3 regions of the Hominilimicola sp. genome follow, and region 3 is predicted to be linked to each of the others. Evidence: predicted binding sites of a transcription regulator. Region 3 holds the regulator's gene; each other region holds the start of a gene.

Region 1 (5,493 bases), on a different contig from region 3:
TTGCCTTTTTTCTATTTTTATTATATAACTATAAATTAATTTTGTCAACACATAATGAAAAACACAGACTGCATTTTGCAATCTGTGTTTAATATTATTCAAATTAATACATTCCCATACCAGGATCCATCGGAGCGGCCGGAGCTGCCGGTTCAGGAAGGTCTGTTACAAGACTTTCTGTTGTAAGTACCATAGACGCAACAGATGCTGCATTTTGAAGTGCACTTCTTGTAACCTTAACCGGGTCAACGATACCTGCCGAAATCATATCAACATATTCTTCAACAAGTGCATTAAATCCCTTACCTGTTTCACAAGACTTAACCTTATCCACGATTACACTGCCTTCAAGACCTGCATTCTTTGCGATTTGCCAAGCCGGTTCTTCAAGTGCTTTAAGTACGATTTGAACACCTGTCTTTTCATCACCTTCAGTTTTTTCAAGTAAAGCCGCAACAGTAGGAATAACATCAATATAACTTGTTCCGCCGCCTGCAACGATACCTTCTTCAACAGCCGCTTTAGTAGCTGCAAGAGCGTCTTCAATTCTAAGTTTCATTTCTTTCATTTCTGTTTCTGTTGCCGCACCGACTTTAATTACAGCAACACCACCTGCAAGTTTAGCAAGTCTTTCTTGTAGCTTTTCCTTATCAAATTCAGATGTTGATGCCTCAAGTTCACGTCTGATTTGTGCAACTCTGTCTGCGATTGCATTCTTATCGCCTGCACCGTCAACAATAATTGTAAGTTCCTTTTGAATCTTAACTTGCTTTGCTGTACCAAGTTGTGAAATTTGTGTATCTTTCAAATCAAAGCCAAGTTCTTCACTGATTACCTGACCGCCTGTCAAGATTGCAATATCTTGCAGCATTTCCTTACGTCTGTCACCAAAGCCGGGAGCCTTTACAGGTACGCATACGAATGTACCGCGAAGTTTATTAACGATAAGTGTTGAAAGAGCCTCACCCTCAACATCTTCAGCGATAATTACCATCTTTCTGCCTGCTTGCATAACTTGTTCAAGAAGCGGTAAAATTTCTTGAATATTTGAAATCTTCTTATCTGTAATAAGAATGTATGGGTCGTCAAGAACTGCCTCCATTTTTTCTGTATCAGTTACCATATAAGGTGTGATATAACCTCTGTCGAATTGCATACCTTCAACAATTTCAGAATATGTTTCGGCAGTCTTTGATTCTTCAACTGTGATGACGCCGTCTGCTGTTACCTTTTCCATTGCCTCTGCAATTAGCTGACCGATTTCTTCATTAGCAGCTGAAACCGATGCAACTCTTGCAATATCTTCCTTACCCTGAACTTTCTTTGCTGTAGAAAGCAGCTTTTCAACAGCCGCGTCAACAGCCTTTTGGATACCCTTTCTTACGATCATAGGGTTAGCGCCTGCCGCAACATTCTTTAGTCCTTCACGAACAAGTGCCTGTGCAAGAAGTGTAGCTGTTGTTGTACCGTCACCGGCAACGTCATTTGTCTTTGTTGCAACTTCTTTTACAAGCTGAGCGCCCATATTTTCAAATGGATCTTCAAGTTCAATTTCCTTAGCGATTGTAACACCGTCATTTGTGATTAGCGGTGCACCGAATTTCTTATCAAGAACAACATTTCTGCCCTTCGGGCCAAGTGTGATTTTAACTGTATTTGCAAGTTGGTTGATACCGCTTTCAAGAGCGTGTCTTGCGTCCTGTCCGTATTTAATTTGTTTAGCCATAATAATAACCTCCTAATATATTAGTCTACTATTGCAAGTATGTCGCTTTGACGAAGAATTGTATATTCCTCACCGTCAACCTTGACTTCTGTACCTGCATATTTTGAAGTAAGTACCTTATCACCAACGGAAACTTCCATCTTAACTTCCTTTCCGTCTACAACACCGCCGGGACCTACTGCAACGATTTCAGCCACCTGTGGCTTTTCCTGTGCCTTTGAAGTAAGGATAATTCCGCTCTTTGTCGTTTCCTCTGCTTCAAGCATTTTTATAACAACTCTGTCTGCCAATGGTTTGATGTTCATTATATATTACCTCCTAAAATTTTAATCAAGTTCATTGTTAGCACTCACACTTCTTGAGTGCTAACAATGCTATTATGTTCTTTTTTGCTCTATTTAGCAAAGTCCGTTTTTTTAATATATTGCTATATTTACTCTTATTTTCTTTATTTTTCTTTTTATTACGTTCAATATCTCCCTTTTGGTGTTTTAACAAATTGTTCATAAACTTAATACTGCTTTAACTTACGAAGTTTTCAAACATCTGTTGTGCCTCATCAAGATTATCAAATTCAACACCTTTTTTTAGTTCATCAATATCCTCGCTTGGAAATACATTTTCGCTTATTTCTTCACTCAAAATTGCCGTTTTATTATTCCCTACACATTTATTAATTTGAAGTAAACCGTTCTCAACCTTAACTTCATATACTGTAGTTTTTACATCATTTGCATTCACCTCTTCAACCGCCGCAACCGTAGGCATAGGAGTCGGCACACTGTCGGACACACCTATTCTGCCGATAGCGTATCCGCCTCCGAAAAACAACGCTACAAGTAATACATATGACGAAACAATAAGTGTATTCTTTAAAATTTTCATAATTTATTCCTCATTTCTTTTAATATTTTTTCTTAAATTATTCCCTTTTTGTCCCAATTTTATACTTTGCATAAGACTTTGAAAAATAAATGTTGCAAATTTATGCAATTTAGGATATAATTAAAGTATGCAATTATCTTTAAAGAAAGATTGAGGCTTTTAACAGCCCCGAAATCAAAGTAGACATACTCTCACATTTTGTCTACAATCTTAATAAAAAAGATAGGAGAAAATATTATGGCTGATAATAACAGAAGAAACAGACCAAGCTCCGGATATGGCTCAAATGATAATTTCAACTGGGAAGAGTATGATATGAAAACTTCGTCAGCTTCAGGCGCTCCGAGACGTCGCAGACAAGCGGCATCCACAAAGCCTACAAGATCACCGCAGGCAAGTTCTTCATCATACAGAGAAGTACCGTCAAGGCGCCGGACTCAAACAACTTCCCGCAGTAAGAAAAAGCAAAAAAAGCAGCTTACTCCGAAACAGATTCAATTCAGGAAACGCTTACGGCTTACATTCTTTGTTGCGATTTTTGTGGTAGTTGTAATTGTATCCGGTATGGGCATAGGAATGTATGCCGCAGTATCACGTGAAATTAAAGATATGAATATTCAAACTCTTGCTTTGAATTATTCTTCATTTATATATTACGAAGATGCCGCCGGCAATCCGCAGGAACTTGAACAAATACAATCCGATTTTAACCGTATATGGGTAGATTCGTCGCAAATACCTCAAGTTATGAAAGACGCTATTGTTGCCATCGAAGATGAACGTTTCTACAAGCACCACGGTGTTGATATAAAACGTACACTCGGTGCAACGGGTAAATGGCTACTTTCAAAAGTCGGTATCGGCTCGTCAAACTATGGCGGTAGTACGATTACTCAACAGGTTATAAAAAATATAACCAATGAAAAAGAAAATACACCTTCGCGTAAGGTCAAAGAAATGATGCGTGCGGTTGCACTTGAAAAACAGCTTACAAAAGACGAAATACTTACAATGTATCTGAATATCGTATATTTCGCTAACAACTGTAACGGTGTTGAGGCTGCCGCAAACACTTACTTTAACAAAGACGCAAGCGCCCTTACGCTTGCCGAAGCGGCATCAATCGCAGGTATAACACAGTTCCCGTCAGAATACGATCCGTTTGTACATCCGGATAAGAATATCGAAAAACGTAATCTTGTACTCGGCAAAATGCGTGAACTCGGTTATATCACAGACGCTGAATATGCAGAGGCATCAGGCAGTGACCTTGTTGTAAGCAACGCTTACAGGAAAAATCAAGGACGTATTACTTCATACTTTGTTGACCAAGTTGTAAATGACGTTATCGCCGACCTTATGACTCAAAAAGGTTACTCGGAAGATTTTGCAACCCAACAGGTATACAACGGCGGTTTGAAAATTTATTCAACAATGAATCCCGACATTCAAAATATAATGGAAGGCATATTTACCAATACGTCTAACTTCCCTTATACAGGCAAGGGTGCTCAATCGGCAATGATTATAATTGACCCTTACACAGGTAAAATTCGCGGTCTTATAGGCGGTCTTGGCGAAAAGACTGATATTCGCGGTTGGAACAGAGCCACTCAATCAAAACGTCAACCCGGTTCATCAATTAAACCGCTTTCGGTTTACGCACCGGCGGTTGATATGGGTAAAATCACAGAAGTCGATACCGTAACAGACGAAGAAATAACAATCGGCAACGACAAGTGGAAACCAAAGAACTCATACAACGACTTCTTAGGCGATATGACAATTAAAGAGGCGGTTGCACGTTCGGCAAACATTCCTGCCGTAAAGGTATTGGATATGGTCAACCTTACAAACTCATTCAACTACCTACAAAACAAATTCCATATCACAACACTTGAAGAAAAAGATAAAAACTACAGTTCTCTTGCACTCGGCGGTCTTACACAAGGTGTAACCGTTGAAGAAATGGCGGGAGCATATTGCACATTCGTAAACAGCGGTAAATATATTAAGCCGTATACTTACACAAGAGTACTTGATTCAACAGGTCAGGTTATTCTTGAAAACACATCAAACACAAGTCAGGCTATCAGCCCTGCGGCAGCATACATTACAGCTGATTTACTTTCGGGCGTTGTAAACAGCAGCGTCGGTACAGGTAAAGGTGCAAAGCTTGACTGCGGTATTTCAACATACGGTAAAACAGGTACAACAGACGATGACTGCGATAAGTGGTTTGTTGGTTTCACACCGTATTATGTAGGCGCTTGTTGGTACGGTTTCGATACTCCCGCATCAATTTCAGCGGCAGGTGTTTCGGGCAATCCGACAGTTACCGCATGGAATCTTGTAATGGAAAAAATTCACGAATCGCTTAACCCTAAAGAAATCACAAAACCAAGTAATGTTGTTGAGGCACAGGTATGCGAATACTCCGGTATGCTTGCAACTGACACCTGCCCTACCACAACCGCTTACTTCGTTGAAGGAACACAGCCAAAGGCATATTGTGACGCATCACACGCAAGCAGACGTAATAAATCAACGCAAACACCTCTGTCAACAGTTGCACCGGTTGATACTCCAAGCGCTATGCCTACAGTAAATCCTGCGACTTCGGAAACACACGAAAATCAAAACGGCAATAATTCAAATACATCTTCAGGTATAAATTCGGGTTCTTCGTCAAGTACTAACAGCGGTTCTTCGTCAAGTACAAATTCGGGTACTAACAGTGGTTCTTATGATACAAATTCGGGCGGCAGTTCTTCGTCAAATTCGGGCGGAACTGATTACGAACAAGGCAATACAGGCTCATCTGAAAGTGAAAATACAGCAGGCGGAGCAGAAGAAGATACTTCATCGGAAGAATAAGACAG
Region 2 (13,200 bases), on a different contig from region 3:
GCAAATCGCTCATGGACAAAGCCGAACAGCTTGCACGTGACGGTTATTTTGCCAAAAACGGTTCCGAAGAAAAAGAATACGGCAAAGATTTTCTGTGGTTTTTATGGTGCGGTTGCTACTCCCCTGTTTACGGCAAAAATAAAATGACTTCGTTTGAACGATATTTTATTGATGATGAAAGTACATGGGTGGAAATTAAAGACGAATATTATCACCTTATCGAAAAACCGAGCGTATGCAACAAAATTTTATGCGAGTTCGGAATTGACCCGAACAATTTTTCTCATATTATAAACGGTCATGTTCCAGTAAAAATAAAAAAAGGCGAAAGCCCGATTAAATCAAATGGCAAACTTTTAGTCATAGACGGCGGTCTTTCAAAGGCATATCAGAAAGTTACCGGACTTGCCGGTTACACATTGCTGTTCAATTCACACGGTTTGCTTTTAAGTGCGCATGACGCATTTGAATCTATCGAAAGTGCCATAAAAGAAGAAAAGGATATTCACTCAACGCTTGACGTTGTTGAACTTGCTCCGAATCGTTTACTTGTCGAGGACACTGACGCAGGTAAATCGTTATCGAAAAAAATCACCGACTTAAAAGCACTTGTTGACGCATATTTAAAAGGAAAAATAAAAACACATTAAATAGAGAGAGGAAATCCACAAATGAATTACGAAAAAGAACCACTGCATATTTCAACATCCGTACCCAACGGCACTTATGAAGTAACTGTCACAGTTACCGCACACGAAGATATTATTTTCACAATACTTTCGCAGTCACGCCGTTTTATGGCACAAGATATAAATCTTGGCAAAGGAGAAAGCACAGACATCACTTTCAATGTAAGCGTATGTGACTACCACAAAAACAACGAAGATTACACAAACGTAAACGGAGTTGAAATTGATATTATGTGCGACGGTGATTTTACCGCACTTTCCGCAGTATCGCCTGTCAATATTCCGACAGTTTACATCGCCGGTGACTCAACCGTCACAGACCAGCCTGCCGAATATCCGTACAACGCTACCTCTACATACTGCGGTTGGGGTCAAATGTTTCCGCAATTTTTTAACACGGGCATTGCGGTTGAAAACCACGCTCAATCAGGTTCTACAACCGAAGATTTTAAAAATGTGAATTTCACCGCATTCAAAGACAAAATCAAAAAGGGTGATTTCCTGATTATCGAGTTCGGTCACAACGACCAAAAAATAGATACTCTTGACGCGTTCGGCGGTTACACGGAAAACTTAAAATATTTTGTAAACTTTGTCCGCGAAAAAGGTGCAAATCCGATAATATGTTCACCAATCAACAGAATTATATTCCAAGAGGACGGAACCCTTCTTAACTTGCTCGGTGATTACAGAACAGCAGTTAAAAACGTATGTGACGAAATGAATGTACCGTTTATCGACTTGTGGTCACGCACAACCGAATTTTTTGAGGCGGCAGGAGCGGTAAAAGCTTGGGATTATTTCTGGGGCAACGGCACTGACCGCGATTACACCCACACAAACGATATCGGCGGCAACATCGTTGCACGATTTGTTGCAAACGAAATGATTAAAAACAACGTTCAGCCGATAGCAGACTTAATCAAAAAAGATATGATTAACATCGAAATGCCAAAACACGATTCAAGTGTCAAACCGCAAAATTCAAAAGAAATCGAACACTTAAAAACAATCGGTCTTGTCAACGTTCCGAAAGCGTCCGAGCTTGCCGACCTTGACAAAGACATCACCAATATCTAGTAAAGCGGACAAAAACATAACGGTTTTGTCTACAAAATAACAAAAACTGCATTTTGAATAAAATCAAAATGCAGTTTTTTATATCTTATCTTAATTGAGCACCGATTTGATTTTCAAGATTTTTAACAACCTTATCAAATACTTTCTGTACTTCATCACCTGTCAAACTTCTGTCTGCGCTTCTGTATATAGCACTGTATGCAACGCTCTTTTTGCCCTCAGGTATCTGTTTACCCTCGTAAACGTCAAACAACTGCAAGCTTTCAAGCATTTTACCCGATGTCTTTTTGATTACATTTTCAATATCCGCAACAGGAACTGTCTTATCAACAAGCATTGCTATATCACGAGTTACGGCAGGATACTTAGGAAGTTCCTTAAACTTAATATCGGTCTTAATATTAAGGAATACATTCTCAAAATCCAATTCGGCAATATATACAGGAGTTTCAATTCCGTATTTTCTGCTTACTGCAGGGTGAATTTCACCGATTATGCCGATTACCTTATTGCCGGCACTTATCTTTGCACATCTTCCCGGGTGGAATGTCGGGTTATCTGTTACGGCCTCATACTTAACATTCTTTACGTTAAGTTGTGCAAACATTGTTTCGCATATACCCTTAATGTCATAGAAATCTACGTTATCGCCGTACATACCCATTGTGATTTTAACAGGTTCGTTCGGAAGTTCACCGTCCGTTGTCGGAATAAATATCTTTCCTATTTCAAACAACTTGGCAGACGGATTTCTGTAATTATAGTTTCTTGACAATATATCCATCATACTTGCGATAGTAGTTGTACGCATTACCGATGTGTCCTCGCCAAGCGGATTTGTAATTTTTACAACGTTTCTCATTTCACTGTCTTTCGGAATATTCAGTTTATCGAATATTGACGGACTTGTGAATGTGTATGTGTAAATTTCGTACATACCTTGTGCTGTAAGAAGTTCGTTCACTCTGTCCTGTACCTGCTGACGTTCTGTTTTCATTCCGCAAGTAGCCTCGCCCGAAAGAAGTGTTACAGGTATTTTATCGTAACCGTAGAAACGCGCAACTTCTTCCGCAATATCCGCCTCACCTTCAAGGTCAGGTCTGAATGACGGAGGAGTTACAGTCATCTTGTCAAGGTCAACCTTAATTTCAAGTGCGTCAAAATACTTAACCATATCCTCTGTCGAAATGTCTGTTCCAAGGAACGCATTAATTTTATCAGGTCTGAAAGCAAGCGGCTGCATATCTGTTACGTTACCCATAACGTCAATCATTCCGCCGACATTTTCACCGCAGCCAAGTTTTTCTACAAGCTGACACGCTCTTTCAACGGCAGGAACTGTATTGTTATAGTCAAGTCCCTTTTCATATCTTGATGATGATTCTGTTCTAAGACCGACTCTTTGTGCTGTAAGTCTTACAGACGCACCGTCAAATGTAGCCGATTCAAAAATAACAGTTGTTGTATCGTCCTTAACTTCACTGTTAAATCCGCCCATAACACCTGCAATAGCAACAGCTCTGCTGCCGTCTGCGATTACAAGGTCGTTTGAAGTAAGTGTTCTGTCCTGTTCATCAAGAGTCTTTATAACTTCACCGTCATTTGCACGTCTTACGATAATTTTGTTATCCTGTAAATCTCTCAAATCAAATGCGTGCATAGGCTGACCGTATTCAAGAAGTACATAGTTTGTTATATCGACAATATTGTTGATAGGTCTTACACCGCACGCACGAAGTCTTTCCTGCATCCAACTCGGTGACGGACCGATTTTAACGTTTTTAACCATTCTTGCACAGTATCTCTTACACTTATCCTTGTCCTGTACATCAACGCTGATTGTATCGGCGATATTTTCACTGTTTTCGTTAAACTTAACTTCAGGAATAGTGAACTTTTTATTAAATGACGCCGCTGTTTCACGTGCAAGACCGATTATGCTGAAACAATCAGGTCTGTTTGAAGTGATTTCAAATTCAACGACAGTTTCATTCATACCGAATATATCCTTAATATCCGTACCGATTTTTGTATCGTCCGGAAGAATAAGAATACCGTATTCAGGTTCATAGCCAAGCATATCCTCTGTTATCCCAAGTTCATCGTGTGAGCAAAGCATACCGTAAGATTCAACGCCTCTAAGCTTGCCTTTTTTAATTTTTCCGTCAGGAAGTACCGCACCGACAAGTGCAACGGGAACGATTATACCCGCTTTTACATTCGGCGCACCGCAGACAATCTGCAAAATCTCGCCTGTTCCCGCGTCAACCGTACACACATGAAGATGGTCACTGTCAGGGTGATCTTCACAGGTAAGCACCTTACCCGCAACTACATTCTGAACAGATTCGCCCATATTCTCCCAACCCTCAACTTTAGAACCTGTCATTGTAAGTCTGTCTGAATATTCTTTCGGCGTAACGTCTATATCCATATAGTCATTAAGCCAACTCATAGGTAAATTCATTATATTTCATTCCTTTCAATTTCCGAATAATATATTAAAACTGGTCTAAGAATCTCAAATCATTTTCAAAGAAAAGTCTAAGGTCGTTAATATCATACTTACCCATTGCAATTCTTTCAAGACCGATACCGAAAGCAAAGCCCGAATATACTTCAGGGTCAATACCGCAGTTTGCAAGTACCTTAGGGTGTACCATACCGCAGCCCAAAACTTCAATCCAGCCCTCGCCTTTACATACGCTGCAGCCTTTACCGCCGCAAGCGAAACACGAAACGTCAACTTCGGCTGACGGCTCTGTAAACGGGAAATGGTGAGGTCTGAAACGTACTTTTGTATTTTCGCCGTAAAGACGGTGGATAAACATTTCAAGAGTACCTTTTAAATCTGCCATTGTAACACCCTTGTCAACTACAAGTCCTTCGATTTGGTGGAATACAGGTGAGTGAGTTGCGTCAACCGCGTCACTTCTGTAAACTCTTCCGGGTGCTATAATTCTGATAGGCGGTTTCTTCTTTTCCATAACACGAACTTGGATAGGTGAAGTTTGTGTTCTCAAAACCGTATTTTCGTTTATATAGAATGTGTCCTGAGTATCACGCGCAGGGTGATTCGGTGGAATGTTAAGTGCCTCAAAGTTGTAGTAGTCAAGCTCAACTTCCGGACCTTCCGCGATTTCAAAACCCATTCCGATAAATGTGTCTTTAATGTTGTTCATTACTTTTGTAAGCGGATGAAGTTTACCTGTTTTTTGTGCCTTACCCGGCATTGTAACGTCGATTACTTCGCTCTTTAGCTTGATTTCTTCAAGCTTTTCTGAAAATTCCGCTTTCTTCGTATCTATGTGGTTTTCGATTACACCGCGAATTTCGTTTGCAAGCGCACCGATTTGCGGTCTTTCTTCTTTGCTTAACTGTCCCATACCTTTTAGTACGGCAGTAAGTTCACCCTTTTTACCGAGAAACTTTATTCTTGCTTCTTCAAGAGCATCAATGTCAGTTGCTTTTTGAAGTACATCAAGGGCATTTTTTTTGATTTCTTCTAACTTTTCTCTCATTTCAAAATTCCTTTCGATATAAATTAAAAAACACTCCGTCCCATAAGGGACGAAGTGTGTAAATTCAAACTCCGCGGTACCACCCGACTTCCGATAAAACATCGGCACTCAATTATGTATAACGGCACTACCCGTCACAGACTACTTGCAAACCGCTTTCACCTATGCAGCTCCGGAATGAAATTTCAAATAAATCCTTACCGTATCGACTCACAGCTCAATAACCGATACTCTCTTTAGGCGGTATATACCTTACTTTGTTCCATCATTGCTTTTAATATTCAATAATAAAATATTATATCACCTTTTTTTTATTTTGTCAATCAATAACACAAAATTATTTAAAAGGATTGATTTTTTTAACAAAAAATTATATAATTTATCCCGAAAGGGTTGATTTGAATTGAAAGAAGAAATTTTAGATATATTAAAAAATGCAGACGGATATATTTCAGGCGAACGCATAAGCGAAATGCTGAACGTTTCAAGAACGGCGATATGGAAGCACATTAAATCATTGCGTGAAAGCGGTTACAAAATCGAATCGGTCACAAACAAAGGCTACCGCCTTATTTCCTCGCCCGACATCATAACCGAAAGCGGCATAAAAAGCGGACTTACCACCGATTTTATCGGTCACAGCTTATTTATATATGATGAAACCGACACGACAAACAATCGTGCAAAGGAAAGCAATACCTCGCCGGACGGCAGTGTATTTATCGCCGAAGTGCAAACGCACGGCAAAGGCAGCCGCGGACGCGGTTGGACTTCTCCAAGAGGGATAGGCATTTGGCATTCAATCCTTTTAAAGCCCGAAATCTCCCCGCTTGAAGTTTCGCAAATAACGCTCGTTGCAGGTCTTGCTGTCTGCAAGGCTATCGGTCTTAATTCAATGATTAAATGGCCTAACGACATTGTTATTAACGGTAAAAAAATCTGCGGTATTCTAACCGAAATGTCTGCTGAGATAAATATGGTCAACTACGTTGTATGCGGTATCGGTGTAAATGTAAACACAGAATCATTCGATGACGACATCGCCGACAAGGCTACTTCAATGTTTATCGAAAGCGGTCACAAATATGTGCGAAACGAATTAATCGCAAAATTGTTAAACGAATTTGAATATTATTATAAGAAGTTTCTCGACGGCGGACTCAGTGCAATTCTTGATGAATACAAAAAGTGTTGCGTCACGCTCGGCAGAGAAGTAAACGTCATTTTCAAAAACGAAACGGTTCGCGGAACTGCCGTTGACGTTGACGAAAACGGCTCACTCGCCGTACAAACCGAAAACGGTATTATTCACGTCACTTCCGGTGAAGTTTCAGTCAGAGGTATCTACGGTTACATCTAAAATCGAATATATTATGAATAAATTGTAAATTGTTAGCACTCACATCTGTTGAGTGCTAATTTTGTATTGACAAATCTTACTTTGAGTATTAATATATATTATATAAATTAATTAACTTCAAGGAGTGATTTATATGGCAAAAGGTAATATTTCAGTTGACAGTGAAAATCTTTTCCCTATTATAAAAAAATGGCTTTATTCCGATAAGGATATTTTCCTTAGAGAACTTGTTTCAAACGGTTGTGACGCGGTCACAAAATTAAAGAAACTTGCAAGTATCGGTGAAGCTCAAATTGACGAAAACGAAAAATTCAAAGTTACCGTATCAATCTTTAAGGACGCTAAAAAGCTTGTCATCAGTGATAACGGTATCGGTATGACTGCCGAAGAAATCGACAAGTACATCAATCAAATCGCATTTTCGGGTGCAAGCGACTTCCTTTCAAAGTACAAAGAGGAGGACGACAAAGGTTCTCAAATTATCGGTCATTTCGGACTTGGTTTTTACAGTGCGTTTATGGTTGCCGACAGTGTTGAAATTGATTCGCTTTCATATCAAGACGGTGCAAAAGCCGCAAAATGGACTTGTGACGGAAGTATGGAATTTGACTTAACAGACGGTGACAGAACAGAAAGAGGTACTTCAATAACTCTTAACATCGCCGAAGATTCGGAAGAATTTCTTGAAGAAAGCACAATCCGTCAAATTCTTCATAAGTATTGTGCATTCCTACCTATTGAAATATATGTTGAAGTTCCTGAGGACAAACACGAAGATCACTGTGACTGCGGTCATGATCATGAACATGAACACGAGCACGAGGACGATACACCGTCAGAGCCAAAGCCTATCAACAACACAACACCGCTTTGGATGAAAAAGCCGTCGGAGTGTACAGACGAAGAATACAAGGAATTTTACAGAAACGTATTTATGGACTTCAACGAACCGCTTTTCTGGATTCACCTTAATGTAGACTATCCGTTCAACTTAAAAGGTATTTTGTACTTTCCTAAAATCAATCATGAATTTGCAGGTCAAGAGGGACAGATAAAGTTATACAACAATCAAGTATTTGTTGCCGACAACGTAAAAGAAGTTATTCCCGAATTTCTAATGCTTTTGAAGGGTGTTATCGACTGTCCTGACTTACCGCTTAACGTATCAAGAAGTTTCTTGCAGAATGACGGTTATGTTAAGAAAATTTCTTCACATATTACAAAGAAAGTTGCGGACAAGCTTGCAAGTATTTATAATAACGAACGTGAAAACTATGAAAAGTATTGGGATTACATCAATATCTTCATTAAATACGGTTGCTTAAGAGATGAAAAGTTCTATGAAAAAGTTAAGGACGTAATTATTTATAAGGATATTGACGGTAAATATTTGACATTGGACGAGTACCTTGACGGTAAGGAAGAAAAAGACGTTTATTACGTTTCCGATCCGCAAACTCAATCACAGTACATCAATATGTTCAAAAATCAAGGACTTAATGCCGTTGTACTTCCGTCAATGATGGATACACATTTTATTTCACTTGTTGAAATGAAACAGACGGGTGTTAAATTCAAACGTATTGATTCCGCCATAAATGACATTTCGGACAACACAGAAAAAGACGATTCAACTAAAGAACAAGAAGAAAAGTTGATCGAAAAGTTCAAGAATGAAATCAAGGACGATACATTGAAAATCGAAGTGCAGTCACTTAAAGACGATTCAATCCCTGCCGTAATTTTGCTTGGTGAACAGTCAAGACGTATGCAGGAGATGTATAAGGCTTACGGTCAGCAAATGGCAGGTATGGCTGATATGTTCCACGATGAATTTACACTTGTACTAAATTCAAACAACTCACTTATCAAGAAAATAGATACATTAAATGACGAGGACGCAAATCTTGTTATTGAACATGTTTACGACTTAGCGAAAATAAGCCACAGTCCTTTGCCGGCAGAACAAATGACAAAGTTTATCGAACGCTCCAATAAATTGCTTGAAAAGCTGTTTTAATTAACAGTTTTTTCTTCCATCGTCAAAGAGGGACACTAAATTTCAGTTTAGTGTCCCTCTTTTAATATGTTTAATAATTCTTCTATTGTATCCACAGTATAATCCGGCACTTCAAATTCATTTTTAGGTGTGTTTAACTTGTGAATACCCTGTTTTACGCATACGGTTTTCATACCCAACTTTTTAGCCGGTGCAACGTCATTATCCACCCTGTCACCGACCATCACAGCATTTTCACCTTTACAGTCGGCTTTCTCAAGTGCTTTTTGAAAAAGTCTTATATCGGGTTTTGATACACCCTCCTCCGCAGAGGATATGACAAGGCTGATATACTTTGCCAAGCCGTACTTTTCAAGGCGTTTTTGTGTCCCCAACGGCTGATTGGCTATAACTCCGATTTTGTACTTACCATACAGTTGTGACAAAACATTTTCAGAATATTCATAAGGCATTTCAAGTTCACTGTGCCATTCTGCCCTATTCAATCCCGATATAATAACAGCGTCATCATACGGAATTAAATTTTTCAAAGCACAGTCGTCCATTAATTTATAAAACTCGCTTACGCTTATGTTGCTCCCTTTTACCGTATCGCTGACGCGTTTTTCCCACGCCTTGCTTTCGTCAACCAGCGTTGAACCGACATCGAAAAATATCCACTCTATCATTCTCTTATCTGACCGTCCCCGTAAATTATATATTTAATAGAAGTCAATGCCTCAAGTCCCATTGGACCTCTTGCGTGCATTTTTTGTGTACTTATGCCTATTTCAGCACCAAATCCGAACTCAAAACCGTCCGTAAATCTTGTTGAAGCATTAACATAAACCGCCGCCGCATCAACCTCATTCAAGAACTTTTGCGAATGTTCGTAATTGTTTGTAACAATCGCCTCAGAATGTTTTGTGTTGTACTTATTAATATGCTCAATCGCCTCATCAATTCCGTCAACGACTTTTACCGCCATAATATAATCATTATATTCAGTATAATAATCCTCGTCTGTCGCGTCATTTACATCTGCAAATATTGCTTTTGAATTTTGGTCGGCTCTGATTTCAACATTCTTTTCTTTCAGTGCCTTGAACATAACAGGAATAAATTTATCCGCTATTTTTTTGTCTATAAGCAAAGTTTCGGCGGCATTGCACACAGACGGACGTTGTACTTTCGCATTAAGTACAATTTTAACCGCCATATCAATATCCGCGTCCGCGTCAACATAAACGTGACAGTTACCAGCCGCCGTTTCAACAACGGGAACAGTCGCATTTTCAACAACCGAACGAATAAGTCCCTTACCGCCGCGTGGGATTAACAAATCCACATATCCGTTCATTTTCATAAGCTGAGTTGCTGTTTCACGCGAAGTATCTTCTATTATATTTAGTGTCCCCTCAGGTATTCCGACACCGTATGCCGCATCCTGCATAATTTTCATAACGGCTTTGTTTGAATTAATTGCTTCACTTCCGCCTCTTAAAATGCAAGCGTTTGAAGTTTTAAGGCAAAGTACCGCCGCGTCAACCGTTACATTCGGTCTTGCCTCGTAAATTATTGCAATAACGCCCATAGGCACACGTTTTTGACCGATAGTCAATCCGTTTGGTCTTTTCCACATTTTTATTACTTCACCGATTGGGTCGGCAAGTGCTTTGACCTGTCTTACTCCCTCCGCAATTCCGTCAATGCGTTCTTTTGTAAGAGTAAGTCTGTCAATCATAGCTTGACGTGTTCCGTTTTTCTTTGCGTTTTCTATGTCAATGTTGTTCGCCGCAATAATTTCATCGGCACGTTCTACAAGTGCATTTGCAATAGCCTCAAGTGCATTGTCCTTTGTAACCGTACTTACTGAAACCATTTTATATCCTGCATCTTTTGCAAGAGTGCATTTTTCCAAAAGCTCGCTCATTATTCTTCCTCCTTATCGAAATTCTTCGACACAAACAATGTTCCGACAGGCTTTCCGTCAAGTATATCGTAAAGTGAATCAACATTGTTTCCGTTTGCGATTATCATATGAATACCGGCATTTGTCGCTCTTTCGGCAGCCTCAAGCTTTGTCACCATACCGCCCGTACCTCTGCTTGTTCCCGCACCGCCTGCAACATCTCTCACTTCGTCAATATCGTATACTGTAGGAAGTAATTTTGCGTTTTTATTCTTGTGTGGGTCATCGTCGTACAAACCGTCAATATCGGAGAAAAGTACAAGTAAATCCGCGTCAACAAGGTCGGCAACGACTGCCGATAAATTATCATTGTCGCCGATTTCGATTTCGTCATAACTTACCGTATCATTTTCGTTTACAACAGGAATTATCCCCATTTCAATAAGCGTTGTAACAGTATTTTGAATATTTCTCTTTCTGCGTGGAATTGCAATATCCTCACGCGTTAAAAGCACCTGTGCAACGGTGTTGTTGTAACCCGAAAACATTTTGTCGTAAAGATACATCAGTTCGCACTGTCCGACTGCCGCAATGGCTTGTTTGCCCTTTGTATCTTTCGGCTTTTCAGCCAAACCGAGTTTACCGAGTGCAATTCCCTGTGCACCCGATGAAACAAGAATTATCTCCTTGCCTTGATTTCTTAAATCAGAAAGCACCATAGACAGTCTGTCTATAAGTTTTAAATTCATTGTTCCGTGTTCATATGTAAGCGTAGACGTTCCGACTTTGACAACAATCCTGTGTGCCATAGACACGTCCTTTAATATATCGTTCATTGCCATCCTCCTATAAAGCATATAGTTATTTCTATTATATCGCTTTATGGGTAGTTTGTAAAGTCATTTTTATCTTACCTTATTCTTCAAAATTTCACTTGCATTTTTTTACTCTCTATGATACTATATAAATATATTTTTACAAAATTTTCATTGTATCATATAACAATAATGTGAATTTTATTATATATTATACAACATTGTGGGAGGTAATGATGAAAAAACAAATAATTGCGGCAACTGCGCTGATGTTAGCGATTTCTTCAACCGCATATGCGTCCGACAACATAAACATATTCGTAAACGGAAATGCCTTAAACACAGGTGCTTTCATTATGAATGATTCGACGTATATACCGCTTAGAGCGGTCAGTGAGGCTCTCGGTTCAAACGTAAACTGGGATGGAAATACAAGAAGTGTTTACATTGATTCCGATGAAGATACCGTCACTGCTCAAGTGATTGAAAACGCAAGTTCAAGTGTCGTTGCAATAGTAGGAAATTACAAACCCGAATATATGACAGGGACTGTTTCAAATTACAATGAACTTACCGCTCACGGTACAGGTGTAGTTATCAAATCAGGCGGTATTATCCTTACAAACGCACACGTTGTAAGCGATATTGACAACATAACAGTCGTTTTCTCCGACGGCGAAAGCTATGCCGGACAAGTTCAGGCAATCGACAAAGATTCCGACTTGGCTTTGGTAAAGGTTGGCCGTCTTGGTTTAAAGCCAATATCGTTCGCGCAATCGGACAGTATCTTCGCAGGGCAGTCCGTTGTTGCAATCGGTACTCCCCTTTCGCTTTCAATGCGAAACAGTGCATCAAAAGGTATCGTAAGCGGACTTAACGTCAGCACTCCGAGCGCGTATTATCCGTTAATTCAAACTGACGCCGCTATCAATGCAGGTAATTCCGGCGGACCGCTTCTTAATATGAAAGGTCAGCTTATAGGTATTAATTCTTCAAAATATGCAGGTGTCGGAATTGAGGGAATTAACTTTTCAATCCCGCTTGACACGATTAATTATGTACTCAATCAATTTGAGCAAAACGGAAAAGTCATAAGACCGGATTTAGGCGTTACACTTGAAAATTCATGGGAGGCGCGAATCGGTCTGCCGACAAAGAAAGGCGTCACCGTAAAAACATCTTCGTCAAGTTCACTTTCAAGCGGTGATGTTATAAACTCTATCAACGGCGTTGAAGTACACAGTATTGTGGACTTTAATAAAGCATTGCGTGATACATACTCTTCGGGAAGTATCAACGTAATTTATACAAGGAGCGGTGAACAAATTTCAACTGACATCGTTCCTAATCTAAAATAATAAAATTGGGGGTACTAAAATGAACAAAAAACTAATCGCTGCAATTCTTGCCGCAGCAACAGCTCTTTCAGCAGCACCTTTTGCGCTTGCTGAAAATGACGAAAACACAAATGACAAAGTAGAAATCGCATTCAACGTTGGTGACAGTATTCTTAAAATAAACGGCATTGAAACAGAAGTTGAAACACCGTATGTAACAGAAAACAACACTACATTGGTACCGTTAAGAGTAATAACAGAGGCTTTTGGTGCAAAAGTTGACTGGGACGGCGATACTCAAAAAATAACTCTTACATACCCTGCCGTAAATATTGAACTTCAAATCGGCAATATCGTTGCAACTGTAAACGACCATACAGAAACACTTCTTGAATCACCTGCACTTTCCGAAAACGGCGTTACAATGGTTCCACTAAGATTTATTTCCGAAACATTCGGTGCAACAGTAGGTTATGACAACGACACT
Region 3 (14,626 bases):
ACAACGTTCATTTCGGATTCGGTTGTTTTTCGGGTAACTTTTATCTTTTCCATTACTTTCTTTCCTTTACTGCCAAACCATGCGTGTCAAATCCTTCGACCTTTGCAAATCTGTAAGCGTAATCTCTTACATTTTCAAAACCGTCTTTTGACGCATAGCCTACTGATGAACGCTTTAAGAAGTCTTGAACACTTACTGATGAATAAGTCTTTGCAAAACCGCCTGTCGGCAAGATTGCGTTAGGACCTAAAACGAAGTTACAAAGTGTTACAGGTGTGTAATCGCCAAGAAGAATTTCACCTGCATTCTTAATCTTAGGAAGTGTATCAAAAGGCTTTTCTGTCATAACTTCCATATGTTCAGGTGCGTATTCGTTTACGAAATCGATTGATTCGTCAAGCGAATTTGTAAGAATTACACCGCCGTATGTTGTAAGGTTTGTTTCTATAAATTCTTTTCTCTTCGGAGAAATCTTTTCAAGCTGTCTGTTTACAATCGGAACAACCTTTTCAACAAGTTCCTTTGAGTGAGTAACAAGAAGTGCGGCACTGTCAGGGCCGTGTTCAGCCTCAATCATCCAGTCAAGAGCAACCTTTTCAGGGTCAGCCTTTTCATCTGCAAGAACAATAATTTCACTCGGACCTGCCGGCAAACCTGCGTCAATATGGTTTGCAAGAACTCTCTTTGCGGCAGTTGCATAACTGTTACCCGGACCAATAATTTTATGACACTTAGGAATTGTTTCAGTACCGTATGCAACGGCTGCAACGGCTTGAATACCGCCTACTTTATATATTTCAGTGATACCGATTATCTTTGCCGCAGCCAAAATAGCGTCGTCAACTTCACCCTTTTCATTCGGAGGTGTTACAACAACAATCTTAGGAACTTTCGCAACAACTGCCGGTATACCAAGCATACACAAAACTGATGGGAATGAACCCTTACCGTGAGGAACATACAGACATACGTCAACTATTGGAGTAGTCTTTTCGCCTACCATAAGTCCGTCATCGACCATAGTAAACCACATTTCCTCCGGAAGTTGCTTTTCATGGAAATCGTATATGTTCTTATAAGCATATTCAATAGCCTCTCTTGTTTCCTTATCAAGGTTATTGTAGCCTGCCTCTATCTCTTCAGGTGTTACTTTCATTTTATCAGCAGTAAGCTGTACACGGTCAAACTTTGCAGTATATTCCAATACTGCCTCGTCACCACGTGCCTTGACATCATCAGAAACTTCTTTGGCAACTTTCATTTGTTCTGTAATATCAAGCTCTGCACGTTTCATTATGAAATCATACTGCTCTTTTGTCATTTTTGAAAGTTCATAAATATTCGGGTTCATTGTCTTCCTCCTAAGTTTATTTGTTCAAGAAATCTTTCATCTTTTCTGCAAAAGATTTCTTTTGTTTATAATTTTTATCTTCTTCAAATTCACGCAAAAGTTCTTTTTGCTTTGAATTAAGGTTTCTCGGCACTTCTACGTTTACGGTAACGTATTGGTCGCCTCTTACCTTACTTCTGATTGACGGAATACCTCTGCCCTTCATTCTGAATTTTGAACCTGTCTGAGTTCCCTCAGGGATTTTCAGCTCAACAGGGCCGTCAAGTGTAGGTACTTGTACGGTTGCACCCAAAGCAGCCTGTACAAATGATATAGGCATATCTATAAATACATTTGTTCCCTCACGTTTAAACATCTGATGCGGATGTACTCTTATTGTAAGAAGTAAGTCGCCGTTAGGACCGCCTTTATCGCCGGCCTCGCCTTTACCCGAAAGTTGAATTGTCTGACCGTCATCAATACCTGCCGGAATATCAACTTCTATCTTCTTCGACTTTCTTACCTTACCTGTACCGCGACAGTCCGGACAAGGATCTTTTACAATCTTACCTTCACCGTGACAGTGCGGACAAGTCGTAACGTTAGTCATATAACCCAGTACAGTTCTTTGTTGTGTACGGATTTGACCTGTTCCGTGACAATGCTGACAAGTTTGTGCAGTCGTACCCCTTTTAGCACCGCTGCCGCCGCAAGTTTCACATTTTTCCTGTGCCTGTATACTCATTTCTCTGTGACAGCCGAATGCCGCTTCTTCAAAAGTTAGATCAATAATCTTACGAATATCAGCACCGCGTTTTGGTCCGTTTCTTCTTTGACCGCCGCCGAATCCTCCGAAACCGCCTCCGAAGAAATCGCCGAATATATCGCCAAAGTCAAAACCGCCGCCGTTAAAGCCACCGCCGCCCGCTCCGAAGTTCGGGTCAACACCTGCGTGTCCGAATTGGTCGTATTTACTTTTCTTTTCAGGGTCAGAAAGCACTTGATAAGCCTCGTTTACCTCCTTAAACTTTTTCTCCGCCTCTTTATTGTTCGGATTAAGGTCAGGATGGTATTTCTTACTCATCTTTCTGAATGCCTTTTTTATTTCATCATCAGAAGCACCCTTTGAAACTCCGAGCACCTCATAATAATCTCTTTTTTCAGCCAATTTTTTCACCTACCTATGATATTATACTACAATATTTTAGTTTTGTAAAGTGTTAATACAAAGGCTCTGTTAAAAGCCTTAAAAGGACGGACATTTGTCCGTCCTTTTAGCGTTTTCATTATTATTGTTGATTGTTATCGTCGTTGTCAACTTCTCTGTAATCAGCCTCATAAACACCGTCATCATTTGGTGCACCCTGTTGTGCATTAGGATCACCCTGCGGATTAGCTTGCTGATACATTTGCTGTGCAACTGCGTAGAACTTTTCTTGAAGTTCGTCTGTAGCCGCCTTAATAGCTGCCGAGTCTGTACCCTTTAGAGCCTCTTTAACCTTGTTTACTTCAGTTTCAACCATTGACTTTGTATTATCGTCAATCTTATCACCTGCATCTTTAACAGCCTTTTCACATTGATATACAAGTGATTCTGCGTTGTTTCTGATTTCAACTTCTTCTTTACGCTTTTTATCTTCTTCAGCGTACTTTTCAGCTTCTTTAACAGCTCTGTCAATATCTTCGTCACTTAGGTTAGAAGATGCTGTAATAGTAATCTTCTGTTCGTTGCCTGTGCCAAGGTCTTTAGCACTTACGTTTACGATACCGTTTGCGTCAATATCGAATGTAACTTCAATCTGTGGCACACCTCTCGGAGCAGGAGCAATTCCTGTTAGATTGAAACGTCCCAAAGTCTTGTTGTACTGAGCCATTTCTCTTTCACCTTGAAGAACGTGTACTTCAACAGAAGTTTGACCGTCTGCGGCAGTTGAGAATATTTGTGATTTGTTTGTAGGGATTGTTGTATTTCTTTCGATAAGCTTTGTAAATACACCACCCATTGTTTCGATACCAAGTGAAAGCGGTGTAACATCAAGTAGAAGAACGCCTGTTTCTTCACCGCCAAGTACACCTGCCTGTCTTGCAGCACCTACTGCAACACATTCGTCAGGGTTGATACCCTTATTAGGCTCTTTGCCCATTTCTTTCTTAACAGCCTCTTGTACAGCAGGAATTCTTGAAGAACCGCCGACAAGAAGGACTTCATCGATTTGTGATGCGTTAAGACCTGCGTCATTCATAGCGTTTCTGATACATGTAAGTGTTCTTGCTACAAGGTCAGCTGTAAGTTCATCAAACTTAGCTTTTGTAAGTGTAATATCCATATGCTTTGGACCTGTTGCGTCAGCTGTGATGAATGGAAGATTAATGTTTGAAGTTGTTGTTGTCGAAAGTTCAATCTTTGACTTTTCAGCAGCCTCTTTTAATCTTTGCATAGCCATCTTATCTGTTGAAAGGTCTACGCCCTCTGTTTTCTTAAATTCGTCAAGCAAGTAGTTGATAATTGCCTGGTCGAAATCGTCACCGCCAAGGTGAGTATCACCGTTTGTTGAAAGAACTTCAAATACGCCGTCATCAATATCAAGGATAGATACATCGAATGTACCGCCGCCAAGGTCGTATACCATTACTTTCTTACCTGTGTCGCTTACGCCGTATGCAAGAGCTGCGGCAGTAGGCTCGTTGATAATTCTCAAAACTTCAAGACCTGCAATCTTACCTGCGTCCTTTGTAGCCTGACGCTGTGAGTCGTTGAAGTAAGCAGGAACTGTGATAACAGCCTGTGTTACAGTTTCACCAAGATAGCTTTCTGCATCTTGCTTTAACTTTGTAAGAATCATTGCCGAGATTTCTTGTGGTGTATAAGCTTTACCGTCGATTGTAACTTTTTCGCTTGTACCCATTTTTCTCTTAATTGACATAATTGTTCTGTCAGCATTTGTTACGGCTTGACGCTTTGCAACCTGACCTACAATTCTTTCACCGTCTTTTTGGAATGCAACAACTGAAGGAGTTGTTCTTGCACCTTCGCTATTAGTGATAACATTAGGGTTACCGCCTTCCATAACAGCCACACAACTGTTTGTTGTACCTAAGTCTATACCTATAATCTTTCCCATTTTTAATTCCTCCTAATTTATAATTAATTTGCTACTTTTACCATACTGTGTCTGACTACTCGGCCGTCCTTATATATGTAGCCTTTCATCAAATCCTCGACAACCGTATTGTCATCGATTGTTTCATCTTCAATGTGCATAACCGCATTATGAAGATTAGGGTCAAATTGTTCACCCTCTGCCTTAATCGGCGTAACGCCCAACTTTGAAAGTGTTTCATTGAACTGTTTTAAAACCATTTCAATACCGTCTTTCATTTTTTGACCGTCCTCCGACTGAACTTCAGTCGCAAGCGCTCTTTCAAGGTTGTCGCCTATCGAAAGAATTGCACCGACCGTATCAATTACCGCGTCACCGTAACGCATATCTTTTTCACGCTGCGAACGCTTTTGGTAGTTGTCATATTCGGCATACAGACGCATATATTTATCAGTCTGTTCTTTCAGCTTTTCTTCAAGGACTTCCTCGTTTGACTTTTCTGCCTCTTTAGGTTCAGCCGTTTTTTCTGTTTCTTTATCTAATGTCTCCTCATTGACTTCCTCATTCTTCTTAGCCATCTGATTACCCCTTTCTCTACTCATCACTTATATATTCGTTGAGTATTTTATCTATTTCATTTGAAATAAGGTCAAGGCTTGCAAAAACCTTTGAATAATTCATTCGTTTAGGTCCGATAACTCCGATTTTTCCGGCTTTTTTATTGCCAAGTGAATAATTGATAGTTACCAATGAGCAATCCTGCAATATTTCAAAATCGTTTTCTTTACCGATTTTAGCCTCAATTCCGTCAGCGTCGCTTGAGGCAACAAGCTTTTTCAAATTTTCTTTGTCATCAAGGAAAGTAAATATCTTTTCCGCTTTTTCAACATCGTTGTATTCGGGATATTTCAATATTGACTTTGCATTGTTGACATATATTTCTGTTTCACCGCTGTCCGTTATCGTTTCATACACAAAGTGCATTATATCAATCAAAACTTTCGGATGAAGTGAAAGTCTGTTTTCAATATCTTTTTGAATATCCTGTATCTTATCAAACGTTATCTCTCCGGCTTTAAGTCCGGCAAGATGTTCGTTTAATATATTTGCAAGTGACATACACGTTGCACTGTCAATGTCGATATTCATTACCTTGTTTCTTACAGTTCTTGTTACAACAATAAGCATTACCGTTTGCGTGGCAATCGGCACAAGGTCAATCTTGTTAATTTCAAATTCCTGCTCCTTAGGCGCTGTAACAACCGTTGTATATTCGGTAAGATTTGACGCTATTGCACCGGCATATCTAATCAGCTTTTCAAGCTGACTGACACGCGTTTCAAGTACGCTTTGCAGCTGTGCAACTGCCTCCATACCTATCTTATACTTCCGCATTAGCGAATTAACGTAAAATCTGTATCCCTCATCTGACGGAATACGTCCCGCCGAAGTATGCGGTTGTATCAGATAACCCATTTCTTCAAGGTCTGCCATTTCATTACGGATTGTCGCGCTGGACAAACCCAAGTTTTCCTTTTTTGAAATCGACCTTGAACCGACAGGTTCAGCAGTGCCTATATATTCATCAATGATTGCTTGCAGGATTTTTCTTTTTCTGTCGTTCAAATCCATATACAAACATTCCTTTCTATCTTTAAACAAGATGTCATATAAGCATTTTCTTGTTAGCACTCATACACCTTGAGTGCTAACAATTATAAGATACCACTATTATACCCGATTGTCAAGTGATTAATATAACTTTTCATAAAATGTTCATAAATTATCCCATATTGCCAAATTTCTTATACAAACTCGCACAAAATCGAGTTTGACACGTTAATCCCGTCCAATGTAAGACTGTATCTTCCGTCAATATATTGCATAAGTCCGAGCTTTATAAATTTATCAAATTCACTAGCGAATACATCATTTATATCCTTGCCGAAACGCGACTTAAAATCAGTTTCGCTCACTCCCCTGTTCATACGAAGTCCGGTAATCATAAATTCTGCTATCTTATCATTTTCGGTCAATTCAATTACTTCCTTTTCCGCACCGCCGATATATTCGTTTATGTCGGACGTGTTGTAAAAACGGCAGTTTCCGATATATGAATGTGCCGCCGTACCTAAGCCGATATACTCCTCACCTGTCCAATACTTCACGTTATGCCTGCACTCGTATCCGTCCTTTGCGAAATTCGATATTTCATATTGCTTAAAGCCGTTCTTACTGAGAAAATCGACTGTATACATATACATTTCTCTGTCAGTATCTTCATTCGGAATATCAAGCAGTCCTTTTGAATATTCCTTTTCAATAGGTGTTCCGTCCTCTATTATAAGACTGTATGCCGATATATGCTTTACAGGCAAGCTGACAGCTGTGTTTAAAGTATTTTTTAAGCTCTCAAATGTCTGTGACGGAAGTGCGGTCATAATGTCAAGATTTATATTTTGAAAACCCATTTTATCTAAATGACAAATTGTATTATATGCCGTCTTTGCGTCGTGTATTCTTCCGATTTTTTTCAGTTCATCATCATTGAACGATTGTACACCTACGCTTATGCGATTTATACCGCCGTTTAACATTGCTTTAATTTTATCATCATCTATTGTTCCCGGATTTGCCTCTGTCGTAAATTCGCAGTCACTTGCAGCGTCAAATACATCAAAACACATTTTCGTAACTTCTTCGATTTGTTTCGGTGTTAAAATTGACGGTGTACCGCCGCCGATAAATATCGTATCAATTTTTTCTCCCCTGTATTGTTCCGCCTCACGCTTTAGCGCGTCAACGTATTTGTCCGCCGTATCCTCCATACACGGAAATGATACAAAATCACAATACTTGCATTTTTGTTTGCAAAACGGTATGTGAATATAAAGTCCTTTCATAAGTCACCTCAATAAAAAAAGGACTTAACAGTCCTTTTTTATTCAATTCAATATTAATGTTCGTGTCCGCAGTCGCAGTCGTCATCGTCACAATCGCAATCAAACTCAAGTTCGATTTCTTCGTGACAGTTCGGACATACGATAGCGTTATCATCGTCAATCATATCAAAATCAATCATAACGTCTTCACCGCAGTTCGGACATTGAATTTCAAAATAATCATTTCCGTCACTGTCGTAATCATCGTCATCATAATCGTCGATATAATCATCGTCGTCATCGTCATCATAATCGTCATACTCATCGTCACCGTACAAATCGTCGGCAATTTCAAGTACACAATCATCAAGCTCGTCAACAACATCTTCAACATCATCAACTCTTGAGTTTAATTCTTCAATAGTATCAGCCATTTCAGACATAACATCAAGCAATTTGATAATAAGCTTACCTTCGTCACTCTTTGGGCTAAGGTCAAGACCGTCTGCATAACCCTTTAGATATGAAACTTTTTTAATTAAATCTTCCATAATTAATCTCCTTTCATTCAAAAGGCTGAAAGAAAATTGTTCACAACACAAAATAAGTGCCGTGTGCGATTTTATTCAGACTTATTTTACTCTTTCCATGTATTCGCCTGTTCTTGTGTCTACTCTGATAACTTCGTTCATATCAACGAATAGAGGTACTTGAATTGTAGCACCTGTTTCAAGAGTAGCAGGCTTTGTAGCGTTTGTAGATGTGTTACCTGCGAAACCAGGTTCTGTATCAACAACTTCAAGTTCAACGAATGTAGGCGGTTCAACACCGAATACGTTACCCTTGTAAGACATAACCTTACATACGTCATTTTCCTTAACGAACTTCATTTGTTCTTCGATTTCTGACTTAGCAATGTCAAGCATATCGAATGTTTCGTTGTCCATAAAATGATAGAAATCGTCATCACCGTATGAATAAGCCATATCCTTTCTGTCGATATGAGCTTCTTCAAACTTTTCTGTAGGTCTGAATGTCTTTTCAACGACACCGCCGCTGATTATGTTCTTAAGCTTTGTTCTTACGAAAGCAGCACCCTTACCAGGCTTAACGTGCTGAAATTCTACGATTTGAAATACATTACCTTCGTGTTCAAAGGTTCTGCCATTTCTAAATTCACCAGCTGTAATCATAAATTAATCCTCCTGAATCTTTTGTAATTTAATATTAATAATTATATTTTAATATATTTTGTCTAAAAAATCAAGTATTTATTAGTTTTTTTTCCTTTTTATTATTACAGGTTTAAAACTTGTAAATTAATAAAATGATATTAGCGTACTATCGCCGTTCTGCTATCGGCATCCCAATCTACGTCATATCCCATATTTTCCGAAAGGAAACGTAGCGGTACCATTGTTTTATCATTTATCAATCTTGCAGGCACGTCCATTTTAGCGGGTTTATTATTTATTCTTGCGTTGACGTTATCTATTGAAAATGTTATTTCTTTATCACCAAGCGTCGCAGTTGCTGTTTTCGTTTTTCCGTCCCATTCAACATCTGCTCCCATTTGCTCGAACAAAAACCTCATAGGCACAAGCGTGCTGCCGTCCTCGATAACCGGCGGTACGTCAAAGCCGAGAATATTACCGTTAAACTCAATATAAGGCGTATCCGACGGGCATTTTTCATTTAATACATCTTCAATATCTGCCATATCATATTCTATTAATCTTTTTCTTGTCTGTAAAACAAGTTTATCTTTCCACAAAGTACAATTAAAAATATGTTCATCATCACTGTCTGCAGGGATTGCTATATCAACAGAATATACACCGTCACGAGATATTCTGAATGTATCAACATTATCATATTGTGTTTCAACATAGATATTACCCTTTGCTTTATAGTAACATGTTATAGGTCTTTCTTGCACAACTTTAATTAAATCCGACTTATTTTTTTCTATGAACATATCTTTTACTTCAAATCTGTAATCACTTGCATTAAAATTTACCAACTCTCCTTGAAATACAAGATAATTTCTGCCATTGCTTTGTGGCATACTACTCCTTTCATTATCAATTTGCCAATCAATTGCATCATAAGAATAGTAAATAGTATTTTTACTTTCAAATTCTTGTGGTCCTAATTGTGTGTATTCCTGTGTTTCAATATAATAAATACCGTCTATATATTCAAAATCGGTTAACGGTTTATCCAACTGAAATTCGCTTACCAAATTAAAATTTTCATCAAATGTATATATTGGTTTAATTATCGGACCATGTGTTCTTGTCATTTTATCTATAATTATAGAAGGGGTGAAAATTTCATCATATACAATATATTTATCCCCATAATGCTTAATGTTTGTCACATACTGGTGGCGAATTTTTCTACGTACCTCATAGCTAAGATCCATATCACTCCACTCTACCAAATCATCGGATTTTGTAAATTTAGTATCAAAGAGAGAGCATTGTATAAATTCAGTACCCGTCCACCAAAAGAAGTTCCCTTCTTGATTTGACAGAACATGTATATTATGGTAGTCAAAATAAGCATCTCTAATCTTATCATAACTATTTGCTTTTAAAACTACTGTTTCTGCATTGGCACTTAATGTTGTTGATAATAAAACAATAAATAATAATCCTATCATAAACTTTTTCATTCTTTTATCCTCCCCACAATACAAAAAGGGTGCAAAGTCTTATTTGTTGTCAAAGACTTTACACCCTTTAATAAATCATTATGTCCTATGCTGTTTTGTTTAATTCAGCCTTTAACTGATTGATTTTACTGTCTATTTTATCAGTTGTTATTAATATATTTACATTATAACATATATTTTTCAAACTGTAAATACTTTGTCAGTTAAAAACTGCAAGATACATTATCTCGTGCAATGCGATTGGATATATTCGTCAAGTATTTTTGCCGCAAGACCGACTTTATCTTCGCAAGTGCGTTTCTTATAATATTCTTCTGTTCTCTTTGACGGAACGGGACTGTTATCTTTTCCGTCAAGTCCTAAAAGTTCTCGGCATATAATAGAGCCTGTTTCCGCTTTAAATTGATTTGCGAGTTCCTGTACAAGTGCGTAGGTATCTTTTTTACCCTCATAATCTTTCGCGTCGTCATATCCGTACAAAATTCCGATAACCATAAACATTCCCGTTACAGCACCGCAAACTTCTCTCATTCTGCCCATTCCGCCGCCGAATGATGACGCAAGTCTCAGTGCCGTCTTTTTATCCATTTCCATCAAGTCGCTAAACGCCGCCACCATTGCCTGTGAGCAGTTGTATCCCTCTTTAAATGCCTGTCTGGCAAGTTCTTCTCTTTTGTTCATATTAATCACCTTACGTTTTTATTTTAATTATACCACACCTGTCAACAAAAAAACTGCGAGCAACAATACCCGCAGTTTTTCACATTATTCAGCTGTTAATCTTTCATATTCAGCCTGTGTAATCGGCATTACAGTACCGTGACGATATGTACCGTCAAACGAGAAGTCTGAATCTGCCGTAAATTCACCCTTTGTAATATCGGTTGTTACAAAAGGCTTATAGCCCTTACTCTTTGAGAAGTAGTCAAGAAGTAAGCACCATTCATTTTTACCGTTTAATTTATAAATTGTAGGACCTTCATAACCTGTCATACTACTCAAATTATAGTTTGCAACATCTTTCCAATCACCGCTTAGAGATGTACACTCCTGCATTGTGATACTTGATTTTGCCTCATTCTTTGTAAATCTGTAATATGTACCCTCATGGTCGATAATAGTTGTATCAATAACCGCGTTAGGCTCTTCTATATACAATTCAGGAGCAGAGAATGTCTTGAAGTCCTTTGTATAACTTCTGTAAATTCTGTACTTTTGATAGCTGTCATCGCTTACAACCGATGCCCAGAATACCATATATTCATCCTTTTCAGGATCATAGCAAGCCTCCGGCGCCCATGTACAACCGGCATTGTCATTATTAATCTTTACAAGGCTTGCCTCGCTCCAATTAACAAGGTCACTGCTTTCCCATACAACAATGCTCTTTGAGCCTTGCTGTGCGGCGGCTGTCCAGTTATTCTTTAAGTTATAGACGCTTAGGTCTGTTGCGATAATAAAGAACTTACCGTCCTCACCGCGAAGAATATACGGGTCACGAACGCCCTGTGTACCGACATTACTTGTCAAATACGGTTGTTTATTATTAAGCGTTGTCCATGTCTTACCGTCTTTTGATACTGAGAAATAGATTTGTTCACGAGTTGCGTCCTCTTGTGTATCAACGAAGTGAACAAATAAGTACGCACTCATATCATCAAGGTTCTTAATATTAATTGTCTTTTCCACCTTTTTCTTTTCTGTTGTTCCGTCTGATAATGTTGCTGTTATTTTATACTTACCTACTTCAAGATTATCAAAACTGCCTGCCGCATTTGTCTGCTCTGTTCCGACTGCCGTACCGTCTGAATCAGCCAATGAAACCTTTACGGCATACTTATCTTTCGTCGAATCACAGTCACTTGCATAAACGATTTTATTTCCGTCGGCATATGCTTTGAAACTGTCAATAACCGCTGTATATCCCAATACAGTTACGTCGAATTTTCTTGTAAATTCAACACCGTCTTTTGTCATTTTTGCAGTCAAAATAGCTGTTTTTGTTTCGTCACTTCTTGTAATCTTACCTGCCGTTGTAACCACAGCAGCGTCTGAAGTTGACCATGTAACGCCATTTTGCGTAGGGATTGTAATGTCAGATGTAACAGCTGTCAAATCACCCAAATCAAGTGAATTTAAAGGATTTTCGTAAGCATAGTTATAGATTACAAAATCATCTATATAACCTGTTGCATACTCGCCAGAACCCCAGTTAGCCTTACCGATATATGCAACTGAATTTTTCCCGAGCATATCCGAAATATTAACTGTTGAATTAACACTGTTTGTTCTTGTTCCGTTTACATAAACATCCGTTACGCCGTCGGCAATCGAAATGATTACATCGTTCCATTCATTTGTGTTATACGCACCTTTTGCCGCCTCACTTCTTGTACCGGAATTATTATATCTTTCAAATGTAAGTGTGCCGTTGTTTGTCATTGCACCAAGATACTGTTCTTTTTGATATGTCTGTGCACTGCTGTTTGGTGAGGCAAAGAACCACCATGATGTTGTTGTGGTTGTCGGCTTAACCTTAAATGAAATTGTGATATTTTTCTGACCTGTCAAAAGCGAATTGCCGTTTGCGTCTGTAAGCGTAACAACCGTTCCGCTTGTTCCGTCAAACTGAATACACTTCTTATTGTCAACCGTAACAAATTTCGGTGTACCTGTTGCCTTGCCGTATGATGATGTACTTGTTAAGTCGCCGTTATCAAAATTCATATTGATAAGCTCGCCGCTTTCAGGAACCGTCGGTGCTGCGGTTGGTTCAGGAGTCGGCGTCGGTGCCGCCAACTCACTGCTGTATGATATTACATCTGCGTCAAAGTTATCATATGAAACAACTCTTCCTCTTGCACCGTTGTATGAACCTGTTAATTCAAGCGATTTAACGCTTATAGGTGTGCTTATTGTTCCTGTGTAGCTTACATCAGTCTCACCGCCTGTAAAGCTTACGCTTGCCGAACCTGTTCCGTCTATTATGATTTCTACCTTTTTATTAAGTCCCATATTGTTTGCGTACTTCTGCGATGAGGTCTGCCAACCGTTTGCACCACGCAATTTACCGTTTTTGACATCAGTTGATGTACACTGAATTACCGGTTTTTCCGAATTGGCAAGTACATCTGTACCTCCGATACGCATTTGATTAAGATTATATCCGCCGCCTGTGATTGTAAATCCTACAACCTCGTTGCCGTCTGCGTCTTTAACAGAGAATGTATTTTCCTTACCGTTCTGCTCCCAACCTGAGAACATATCGAATGTAAGTCTGAATTTATCCTTGCTTGTAAGTGACTTTGCCTCTGAAAGTTCTGCTTTTGCAGTTGCTTTAACAGGAACAAATACGTTACCGAATCTTTCAAGACCTGTTGCATATACTTGATTTCCGTCTGCCGACAAATCTCCTGCACTTGCATTAAAGATATTTGTTGAATCTTCAAAATCATCGCTCATTTCATCAATATCCGTAACGCTCGGTGCTCCGACTGCCGTTTCCTCCGACGGAGTTGCATCAACCAAAAATTCTGCGATATTTGTCATATTAGTATCGTTAGTATATCTGAAGTAACGATATGCGTTTTGATCAGCCAAATCTGTACTGCTTATTGTTGTGTACTGACCTGACGGAATTGCCGTACTTATTGTATACAAATCAGTCCATGTTATGCCATCGTTTGAAGCCTGAACTTTACCGTCCTTTGTTCTTTCAGGCATACCGTTTCCGCTTCTTGCGGCAAGTTTTACGTTGTTTACTTTAACAGTCTTGCCGAAGTCGTACATTACATAGCCGTTTTGTACGCCGTCAAAATATGTATTAAGATCGCCGTCTGCCGCTTTACGATAATCGTTAGCGTCACTCGGTGCTGTTGTGGCATTTCCCCATGAAGCCGTTCCGCTTAGAGTATACATTGTTACCTTAATATCTTTTGTAGCCTTAACGTCACCGATTGTCGCCGTTATTGTAACTGTTCCTGCTGACACGCCTGTTACTGTACCGTCTTGTGAAACAGTTGCAACTTTTTCATCACTTACGCTCCAAACAGGTGTACCCTCTGCATTTGTGTCAAGAGTATATTGTGATGTTTTGCCGACGCTCACGGTTGCCGCACCTGAAATTGTCGCATAAACAGTGATGTCATAAGTTTTTGAAGTTGTATAGTCTCCTACCTTAACCGTAACAGTTACCTTGCCCGGTTTCTTAGCCTTCAAAAGACCTGTCTGAGAAATTTCGGCAATACCGTTTTCAGTTGCGTCACTGTCAACAGACCAAGTAACATCACCTTTTAAATTTGTGCCAAGTGCAAGTTGTACCTCGTCACCGCGTTTAATTTCAACATCACTGCCTGTAATAACCGCATAATCCGTTCCAAGCTGTGAAGTAGTGTTTGTTACAGTCGCTTTCGGAGTAACTCCGTCCCATGCCATAAATTTGAATGTACAGTCTGTAAAGTCACCTGTTAGTTCTCCTGTCGGTTGGTTTACCGTAACAGCTTTTAGTAAACCGTTCTTATCATACACTGCAAAATATTGGTTATATCCGTTCAATGTTTCGCTCGGTGTATAGCTGTATTTTAGACCTGTGCTTGTAGGTTCAAAACTTGTAACCTTTGCACCTGTTTCAATC

Evidence for each region. Region 3 encodes HrcA, which represses chaperone genes, less so after heat shock. Its sites were predicted from a motif close to TGTTAGCACTCNNNNNNNNNGAGTGCTAACA; they were not measured.
Region 1: groES (co-chaperone GroES) is a predicted target of HrcA. The motif match lies at 2,067-2,097, and genes of this name have one in related genera.
Region 2: htpG (molecular chaperone HtpG) is a predicted target of HrcA. The motif match lies at 6,681-6,711, and genes of this name have one in related genera.

The regions. Positions count from the first base shown of each region.
Region 1 covers NZ_JBKVWU010000126.1:70-5,562, reverse strand. Annotated here, with positions in the region: gene groL (chaperonin GroEL) at 104-1,726, opposite strand; gene groES (co-chaperone GroES) at 1,747-2,031, opposite strand; gene ACLTU0_RS10170 (hypothetical protein) at 2,249-2,611, opposite strand; gene ACLTU0_RS10165 (transglycosylase domain-containing protein) at 2,849-5,488, shown strand.
Region 2 covers NZ_JBKVWU010000050.1:1,513-14,712, reverse strand. Annotated here, with positions in the region: partial or broken gene ACLTU0_RS06890 (fructose-bisphosphatase class III) at 1-650, shown strand, start outside; gene ACLTU0_RS06885 (rhamnogalacturonan acetylesterase) at 672-1,769, shown strand; gene pheT (phenylalanine--tRNA ligase subunit beta) at 1,855-4,236, opposite strand; gene pheS (phenylalanine--tRNA ligase subunit alpha) at 4,271-5,290, opposite strand; T-box leader at 5,333-5,568, opposite strand; gene ACLTU0_RS06870 (biotin--[acetyl-CoA-carboxylase] ligase) at 5,694-6,650, shown strand; gene htpG (molecular chaperone HtpG) at 6,784-8,670, shown strand; gene ACLTU0_RS06860 (HAD family hydrolase) at 8,718-9,338, opposite strand; gene ACLTU0_RS06855 (glutamate-5-semialdehyde dehydrogenase) at 9,335-10,585, opposite strand; gene proB (glutamate 5-kinase) at 10,582-11,397, opposite strand; gene ACLTU0_RS06845 (trypsin-like peptidase domain-containing protein) at 11,613-12,734, shown strand; gene ACLTU0_RS06840 (copper amine oxidase N-terminal domain-containing protein) at 12,754-13,200, shown strand, end outside.
Region 3 covers NZ_JBKVWU010000005.1:2,152-16,777, reverse strand. Annotated here, with positions in the region: gene ACLTU0_RS01270 (imidazoleglycerol-phosphate dehydratase) at 1-53, opposite strand, end outside; gene hisD (histidinol dehydrogenase) at 53-1,351, opposite strand; gene dnaJ (molecular chaperone DnaJ) at 1,368-2,498, opposite strand; gene dnaK (molecular chaperone DnaK) at 2,620-4,452, opposite strand; gene grpE (nucleotide exchange factor GrpE) at 4,476-5,009, opposite strand; gene hrcA (heat-inducible transcriptional repressor HrcA) at 5,026-6,063, opposite strand; gene hemW (radical SAM family heme chaperone HemW) at 6,237-7,334, opposite strand; gene ACLTU0_RS01235 (CD1247 N-terminal domain-containing protein) at 7,388-7,864, opposite strand; gene efp (elongation factor P) at 7,946-8,506, opposite strand; gene ACLTU0_RS01225 (copper amine oxidase N-terminal domain-containing protein) at 8,647-9,993, opposite strand; gene ACLTU0_RS01220 (C-GCAxxG-C-C family protein) at 10,216-10,674, opposite strand; gene ACLTU0_RS01215 (LamG-like jellyroll fold domain-containing protein) at 10,759-14,626, opposite strand, start outside.